2 regions of the Nonomuraea ferruginea genome follow, and region 2 is predicted to be linked to the other one. Evidence: predicted binding sites of a transcription regulator. Region 2 holds the regulator's gene; the other holds the start of a gene.
What was found. Region 2 encodes HspR, which represses chaperone genes until heat shock. Its sites were predicted from a motif close to ANTTGAGTCNNNNNGACTCAANT; they were not measured.

Region 1: lon (endopeptidase La) is a predicted target of HspR. The motif match lies at 2,781-2,803, and genes of this name have one in related genera.

What each region holds. Positions count from the first base shown of each region.
Region 1 covers NZ_BAABFD010000030.1:35,298-39,675, forward strand. Annotated here, with positions in the region: gene ABD999_RS39885 (alpha/beta hydrolase) at 1-355, shown strand, start outside; gene lon (endopeptidase La) at 407-2,767, opposite strand; gene ABD999_RS39895 (sensor histidine kinase) at 2,942-4,192, shown strand; gene ABD999_RS39900 (response regulator) at 4,189-4,378, shown strand, end outside.
Region 2 covers NZ_BAABFD010000006.1:150,397-154,774, reverse strand. Annotated here, with positions in the region: gene clpB (ATP-dependent chaperone ClpB) at 1-2,411, opposite strand, end outside; gene ABD999_RS13655 (heat shock protein transcriptional repressor HspR) at 2,412-2,762, opposite strand; gene dnaJ (molecular chaperone DnaJ) at 2,767-3,948, opposite strand; gene grpE (nucleotide exchange factor GrpE) at 3,968-4,378, opposite strand, start outside.

The sequences.
Region 1 (4,378 bases), on a different contig from region 2:
CTCGCGCTGGGCGCGGCCGCGCTTTCTCAGGTGGATCGACGGCACCGGCGGCGAGATCGCGCCGGACGACCCCGTGGCCCGGCTCATCTCCGCGACGATGGCGCACTACAGGCCCGCGCTCCCGCCTCCCGCGCGCTTCACCGACGAGCAGCTGCGCTCGATCACGGTGCCCGCGCTGGTGCTGGTGGCCGGGCGAAGCGTCATCCACGACCCGGCCCTGGCGGTGCGGCGGGCGCGTGACCTCATCCCCGGCGTGCGCGCCGAGCTGTGGCCGGAGGCGACGCACTCGATCTCCGGCCACTTCGCGGCCGAGGTGAACGAGAGCGTGCTGGAGTTCACCGCCTCCCTGCCTTGAGACCTCCCATACGGAAGACGCCCCGCCTGAGCGGGGCGTCCTCGTACGGGATCAGGCGGCGACGCTGCCGGCCACCTGAGCCGGGACGAGCGCGATGTCCAGGACCTCGCGCACGTCGCTGACCGCGTGGATGGTCAGCTCGTCGCGGACCTCCTGGGGCACGTCGTCCAGGTCCGGCTCGTTGCGCGCCGGGATGAGCACCGTGGAGATGCCCGCCCGGTGCGCCGCCAGCAGCTTCTGCTTGACGCCGCCGATCGGCAGCACCCGGCCGGTGAGCGAGATCTCGCCGGTCATCGCCACGTCCCCGCGGACCTGCCGGCCCGACAGCAGCGAGGCCAGCGCGGTCGTCAGCGTCACGCCCGCCGACGGGCCGTCCTTGGGCACGGCGCCCGCCGGGAAGTGGACGTGCACCGAGCGGTCCTTCAGCGCGGTGACCGGCAGCTCCAGCTCCGCGCCGTGGGAGCGCAGGTAGGACATCGCGATCCTGGCCGACTCCTTCATCACGTCGCCGAGCTGGCCGGTCAGGGTCAGGCCGGTCTCGCCGGTCTCCGGGTCGGCCAGCGACGCCTCCACGTAGAGCACGTCGCCGCCGGCGCCGGTGACCGCCAGGCCGGTGGCCACGCCCGGCACCGAGGTGCGCTGGGCGTTCTCCGGCAGCGACGACTCCGGCACGAACCTGGGCCTGCCCAGGTAGGCGGTCAGGCCGTCGGCGCCGACCGTGACCGGGAGCTCGTCGCCGGCCGCGACCTTGCGCAGGATGCGGGCGACCGACCGCTCCAGGGAGCGGACGCCGGCCTCGCGGGTGTACTCGGTGGCCAGCCTGCGCAGCGCCTCGTCCTCGACGGTGACCTCCTCGGCCGTCAGACCGGCCAGCCCGAGCTGGCGGGGCACCAGGTGGTCGCGGGCGATGGCGACCTTCTCGTCCTCGGTGTAGCCGTCGAGCGTGACGACCTCCATCCGGTCGAGCAGCGGGCCGGGGATCGCCTCCAGGACGTTGGCCGTGGCCAGGAAGAGCACGTCGCTCAGGTCGAGCTCGACCTCCAGGTAGTGGTCGCGGAACGTGTGGTTCTGCGCCGGGTCGAGCACCTCCAGCAGCGCGGCCGTCGGGTCGCCCCGGTAGTCGGCGCCGACCTTGTCGACCTCGTCGAGCAGCACGACCGGGTTCATCGAGCCGGCCTCGCGGACGGCGCGGACGATGCGGCCGGGCAGCGCGCCCACGTAGGTGCGCCGGTGGCCGCGGATCTCCGCCTCGTCGCGGACGCCGCCGAGCGCGACCCGGACGAACTTGCGGCCCATGGCGCGGGCGACCGACTCGCCGAGCGAGGTCTTGCCGACGCCGGGAGGGCCGGCCAGGGCGAGCACGGCGCCGCTGCGCCGGCCGCCCACCACGCCGAGCCCCTTCTCCTGGCGGCGCTTGCGCACGGCCAGGTGCTCGATGATGCGGTCCTTCACATCGGACAGGCCCGTGTGGTCGGCGTCCAGCACCTCGCGGGCGCCGACGATGTCGTAGTTGTCCTCGGTACGCACGTTCCACGGCAGGTCGAGGACCGTGTCGAGCCAGGTGCGGATCCAGCCGGTCTCCGGGGACTGCTCGGAGGTCCGCTCCAGCTTGTCGACCTCCTTGAGTGCGGCCTCGCGCACCTTCCCGGGCAGGTCGGCCGCCTCGACGCGGGCGCGGTAGTCCTCCTCCTCGGTCTCGGCCGAGTCGCCGTTGAGCTCCTTCAGCTCCTTGCGGATGGCGGCGAGCTGCTGGCGCAGCAGGAACTCGCGCTGCTGCTTCTCCATGCCCTCCTGGACGTCCTTGCGGATCGTCTCGGCCACGTCCAGCTCGGCCAGGTGCTCGCGGGACCATTCGACCAGCTTGGCCAGCCGGTCGGCGGGGTCGCCGGCCTCCAGCAGCTCCACCTTCTGGGCGGTGGACAGCCACGGGGTGTAGCCGGAGCTGTCGGCCAGCACCGAGGGGTCGTCGATCTGGTTGACCTGGTCGACCACCTGCCAGGCGCCGCGCTTCTGCAGGATGGTGGTGGCCAGGGCCTTGTACTCCTTGGCCAGCTCGTGGGCGCGCTCACCGGCGGGGACCGCGTCCACGGTCACGGCCTCCACCCACAGCGCCGCGCCGGGGCCGGTCGTGCCGGCGCCCATGCGCACCCGGTCGACGCCGCGGACCACGGCGGCGGGCTCGCCGCCGGGCAGCCGCCCGACCTGCTCGACGACGGCGCGCACGCCGACGGCGCCGTAGCGGCCGTCGATGCGGGGAACGAGGAGCACCTGTGGCTTGTTGCCATCGGATGCCTGGGCCGCGTCGATCGCGGCGCGCACCTCGGAGTCGGACAGGTCCAGGGGAACCACCATGCCCGGCAGCACGACGGCGTCGTCCAGCGGCAGAACCGGCAGGATCAAGCTCTCACTCATGCGAACTCCAAAGGGTTGAGTTATACCGACTCAATTCATCGGAGCCTCGTAATGTTCCCTTGCTTGCCGATGTTCGCTCAGAGCGAGCGTAATCATGTAAGTGATACCTAAGGGTGAGAACGGATCAGACCTGGGTGCGACGCGCGGCGCGCACCCGGCTCGTAGTCTTCAACCGTGTTCTCGGCCGTGCTGCGCCCCATCCCTCTCGTGCTCTACAAGGGCGAGGCCGACCCGCCCACGCCCCGGTCCCGCCGGCTGGCCATGCCGGTGCCGCGCTGGCTCGGGCTGCTGCCGTTCCGCACGCTCGACCTGGTGCGGACGGCCGACGCGCTGCTGGCCCTCATCCTGTTCCTGACCACCTACGACCGGGTCCTCCAGCATGACGAACGCCTGGCCGTCGCCTATCTGGCCGCGCTGGGGGTCGCGGTGCCGCTCGTGCTGCGCGACCGGAGGCCGCTGGCGGCCTGGCGCGCCTCGCTGGCCCTGCTGCCCGCCGGGCTCTGGGTCTCCTTCGAGCTGGGCATCGACTACGAGGACAACCCCTACACCCCGGAGATGGTGCTCTCCTACCTGCTCGTGGCCTACTCGGTGGCGGTGCGCTGCGATCGGCGGATCACCGGCGCTGCCTGGGTGATCAGCGTGCTGGTGATGTGGATCGCCTTCCCCAACGGCATGCCGCTCGGGTCGGTCATCGTGGGCGCCGTCATGCTCCTCGGCTACAACGTTCGGGTGCGGCGCAGCGCCACCGAGCGGCTCGCCCTGGAGGAGCGGCGCAGCCAGGAGGCCATGGGCGCGCAGGCCGTGCTGGAGGAGCGCGCCCGCATCGCCCGCGAGCTGCACGACGTGGTGGCCCACCACATGTCGGTGATCGCGATCCAGGCCGAGGCGGTGCCGCTCAAGGCGGCGGGCGACCCGGCCCAGCTGGAGGCGGGGCTGGCCGGCATCCGCGCGCTGTCGCTGGAGGCGATCGCCCAGCTCCGGCAGGTGCTCGGCGTGCTGCGCGACGAGGAGGGCCGCACCGACACCGCCCCGCAGCCCGGCCTGGAGCAGGTGGACGACCTGGTGGCCAACGCGCGGGCGGCCGGGCTGTCCGTGCTGGTCAGGCGGCCCGAGTCGCTGGAGAGGGTGCCACAGGCGGTGGGCATGTCCGCCTACCGGATCGTGCAGGAGTCGCTGAGCAACGCGATGCGCCACGCCCCCGGCGCGACCGTCGTGCTCGACATCGGCCGCGACGACCACGGCGTGCGCCTGCACATCACCAACGGCCCCGGCTCCTCCCCCGCCCACTCGCCGGGCGCCGGTCACGGGCTCGTCGGCATGCGTGAGCGGGCGGCGCTGCTCGGCGGCACACTGGAGGCGGGGCCGGTCCCGGTGGGAGGCTTCCAGGTGACCGCGGTGCTGCCGACCGGACGGGGTTCAGGGTGATACGGGTTCTGATCGCCGACGACCAGGGCATGGTGCGCACGGGCTTCACCGTGTTCCTGAGCTCCCAGCCCGACATCGTGGTCGTGGGCGAGGCGGGCGACGGGCGGGAGGCGATCGAGCGGGCCGCCGAGCTGGCGCCCGACGTGGTGCTGATGGACGTGCGGATGCCGGTGATGGACGGGCTGG
Region 2 (4,378 bases):
GTCAGGGCCAGCCACTCGCGGGCCGCCGGCGTGACCTCCAGGGTCAGCCTGCGGTCGGCCAGCCGCTGGGCCAGCCGGTCGACCTGCAGGTCGACGATCCGCGTCAGCTCCTCGGAGCCGAGCGCGTCGAACAGGATCACGTCGTCCAGCCGGTTGAGGAACTCCGGCTTGAACGCGCTGCGCACCGCGCCCATCACGGCCTCGCGCTTCGCGCCGTTCTCCATCGTCGGGTCGACGAGGAAGTGGGAGCCGAGGTTGGACGTCAGGATCAGGATCGTGTTGCGGAAGTCGACCGTGCGGCCCTGACCGTCGGTCAGCCGCCCGTCGTCGAGCACCTGGAGCAGGATGTCGAAGACCTCCGGATGGGCCTTCTCCACCTCGTCCAGCAGCACCACGGTGTACGGGCGGCGCCGGACGGCCTCTGTCAGCTGGCCGCCCTCCTCGTAGCCGACGTAGCCGGGAGGCGCGCCGACGAGCCGGGCGACGCTGTGCTTCTCGGAGTATTCGCTCATGTCGATGCGGGTCATCGCCCGCTCGTCGTCGAACAGGAACTCCGCCAGCGCCTTGGCCAGCTCGGTCTTGCCGACACCGGTCGGGCCGAGGAACAGGAACGAGCCCGTCGGCCTGTCGGGGTCGGCGATGCCGGCCCGGCTGCGCCGCACCGCGTCGGACGCCGCGCGCACGGCCTCGTGCTGGCCGATGAGCCGCTTGCCCAGTTCCTCCTCCATGCGCAGCAGCTTGGCCGTCTCGGCCTCCAGCAGGCGGCCCGCCGGGATGCCGGTCCAGGACGAGATCACCTCGGCGATGTCGTCGGGGCCGACCTCCTCCTTGACCATGGCGTTCTCGTCGGGGGCGGCCTCGGAGGCGGCCTTCAGCGCCTGCTCCAGGCGTGGCACGTCGGCGTACATGACCCGGGACGCGGTCTCGAAGTCGCCGTCGCGCTGCGCCCGCTCGGCGGTGCCGCGCGCCTCGTCGAGCTGCTTCTTCAGCTCGCCGACCTTGTTGAGGCCCGCCTTCTCGTGCTCCCATCGGCCGACCAGGGCGTTCAGCTCCTCCTGGCGGTCGGCCAGCTCCTGGTGGAGCCGCTCCAGGCGTTGCACGGACGCCTCGTCGGTCTCCTTGGAGAGCGCCAGCTCCTCCATCTTCATCCGGTCGACGGTCCGCTGGAGCTGGTCGATCTCCACCGGACGGGAGTCGATCTCCATGCGCAGCCGGGAGGCGGCCTCGTCGACCAGGTCGATGGCCTTGTCGGGCAGGAACCTGCTGGTGATGTAGCGGTCGGAGAGCGCTGCGGCGGCGACGAGCGCGCTGTCGGCGATCTGCACCTGGTGATGGGCCTCGTAGCGGCCCTTCAGCCCGCGCAGGATCGCGATGGTGTCCTCCACCGTCGGCTCGCCCACGTACACCTGCTGGAAGCGGCGCTCCAGCGCAGGGTCCTTCTCGATGCGCTCGCGGTACTCGTCGAGCGTGGTCGCGCCGATCATCCGCAGCTCGCCGCGGGCCAGCATCGGCTTGAGCATGTTGCCCGCGTCCATCGCGCCCTCGGCGGCTCCCGCGCCGACGACGGTGTGGAGCTCGTCGATGAACGTGACGACCTGGCCGTCGCTCTCCTTGATCTCGGCGAGCACGGCCTTGAGCCGCTCCTCGAACTCGCCGCGGTACTTCGCGCCCGCCACCATCGCGCCCAGGTCGAGCCCGATCAGCCGCTTGTTGCGCAGCGACTCCGGCACGTCGCCGGCCACGATCCGCTGGGCCAGGCCCTCGACCACGGCCGTCTTGCCGACGCCGGGCTCGCCGATCAGCACCGGGTTGTTCTTGGTGCGCCGGCTGAGCACCTGCACCACCCGGCGGATCTCCGAGTCGCGGCCGATGACCGGGTCGAGCTTGCCCGAGCGGGCCTGCCCGGTCAGGTCGATGCCGTACTTCTCGAGCGCCTGGTAGGTGTCCTCGGGCGTCTCACTGGTGACCCGGGCGTGGCCGCGTACCTTCTCGAACGCGTCGAGCAGCGCCTGCGGGGTGGCGCCCGCGGACTTCAGCAGGTCGGCGGCCTGGCCGCCGTCGGCGGCGAGGCCCACCAGCAGGTGCTCGGTCGACACGTACTGGTCTTCCAGCCGCTTGGCGTGCTGGGCGGCGGTGTTCATCACCGTGAGCAGGTGGCGGGAGCTCGTCGGCGCCCCCACGGTCGCGCCCTGAGCCTTGGGCAGCGCCGCGAGCTGCTCCTCGGCCTTGGCCCGCAGCGTCCGCCAGTCGGCGCTGACCGCCTCCAGCAGCGGGACGGCGGTGCCGCCCGTCTGCGAGAGCAGCGTGGTCAGCAGGTGAAGCGGGGAGATCTCGGGGTTGCCCTCGGCGGCGGCCCGCCGCATGGCGCCCGAGAGCGCCTCCTGACTCTTCTGAGTGAGCTTGTATTCCATCTACGCCCCCGGTGGCAGCTCGTAACGGATCAGCGCCTTGATCATCTGTAGCTCGGCGCGGAGGCGGTGAACCTCCTCACGCAGCCGCAACGACTCGTTCTCCAGCTCCAGGATCCGCTTGATGCCGGCGAGGTTGATGCCCTCCTCCTGGGAGAGGCGCTGGACCTCGCGCAGCTGGATGATGTCTCTTGTGGAGTAGAGGCGGCCGCGCCCCGCCGTACGGCCCGGACAGACCAGACCGAGCCGGTCGTACTGCCGAAGGGTCTGCGGATGCAGACCCGACAGCTGCGCGGCCACCGAGATCACGTAAACAGGAGTGTCGTCCGACAGGTCGAAGTAGTTGGCGTCCATGGGCTCACTCGCTTCTGGCTCTCAAGATGAGATCGGCCCGCGGGTCCTCGGCCGCTGTGGCGGTGTTGAACTCCGTGAGCAGCTCACGAGACTTGTCGTCGAGCGTCTTCGGCACCATGACCTCGACGCTGGCGAGCAGGTCGCCCTTGGTGCCGTCCTTGCGCGTGACACCCCGGCCGCGGATGCGGAACGTGCGCCCGTTCGGCGTGCCCGAGGGGATGCGCAGTGTCACCGGCAGTCCCTTGAGCGTCGGCACCTTGATCTCGGCGCCTAGCGCCGCCTCCGAGAACGTCACGGGGACCGTGACGGTCAGGTTGTCACCCGACCTGCCGAAGACGGTGTGCGGCTTGACGTGCGTCACGATGTAGAGATCGCCGGATGGGCCGCCGTTCTCGCCCGGTGCGCCCTTGGCCTTGAGCCTGACCCGCTGCCCGTCGGCCACCCCCGCGGGGATGCGCGCCTGGATCGTGCGGGTGCTCTTGGCCCGGCCGTTGCCCTCGCAGACGGGGCAGGGGTCGTCCACGAGCAGCCCGCGGCCCTTGCAGTCGCGGCACGGCTCGGAGAAGGCGAAGTTGCCCAGGTTGCGGCTGGCCGCGCCGGTGCCCTCGCAGGTCGGGCAGACCCGCGGGGTGGTGCCGGCCTTGGCGCCGGTCCCGCTGCACGCGGTGCAGGCCGCCGAGCTGGTCAGCCTGAGCGACACCGTGGTGCCCTCGGCGGCCTCCGTGAACGACAGCGTCACCTCCGACTCGATGTCCTGCCCGCGGCGCGGCCTGGTGGCGGTGCCGGGGCGGGTCGTGCCGCCCCGGTTGAACAGCCCGCCGAACAGGTCGCTGAAGCGGTCGCCCGCCCCCTGGCCGGAGGTCTGCTGACCGGTGCCGCCGAACAGGTCGCCGAAGTCGAACGGGAAACCGCCGCCGCCACCACCCGGACGCTGGCCGCCCACCCCGGAGCCGAACAGCGTGCGCGCCTCGTCGTACTCCTTGCGGCGCTTGCTGTCGGACAGGACGTCGTAGGCCTCGGAGACTTCCTTGAACTTCTTCTCCTTGGCCGTGTCGCCCTGGTTGGTGTCGGGGTGGTACTGCCTGGCCAGCTTCCGGTACGCCTTCTTGATCTCGTCGGCGGTGGCTGACTTGGGCACACCAAGGACGGCGTAGTAGTCCTTCTCCAGGTAGTCCTTGGTGCTCATCTACGGCCCTTCGTCCTCGTCAGTTGTCGTCGTCATCGGACGCGGGTGAGTCGCCCGGCTCGGCCACGGCCACGCGCGCCGGGCGCAGCACCCGGTCGCCCATCTGGTAGCCGAGCTGCAGCACCTCGACCGCGGTCGGCTCGGTCACCTCGGGCGAGTAGCTGTGCATCAGCGCCTCGTGGATCACCGGGTCGAACGGGTCGCCCTTCTGACCGAACGGGCTGAGCCCCAGCTTGGTGAGCACCGCCTCCAGCGACTCGGCCACCGCCGCGAAGCCGCCGGTGAGCTCACCGTGGTCGCGGGCCCTGCCGATGTCGTCGAGCACGGGCAGCAGCTCCGAGAGGACGTTGGCGGTGGCCTGCTCTCGCACGGCCACCCGGTCGCGCTCCACGCGACGGCGGTAGTTCTGGTACTCGGCCTGAACACGTTG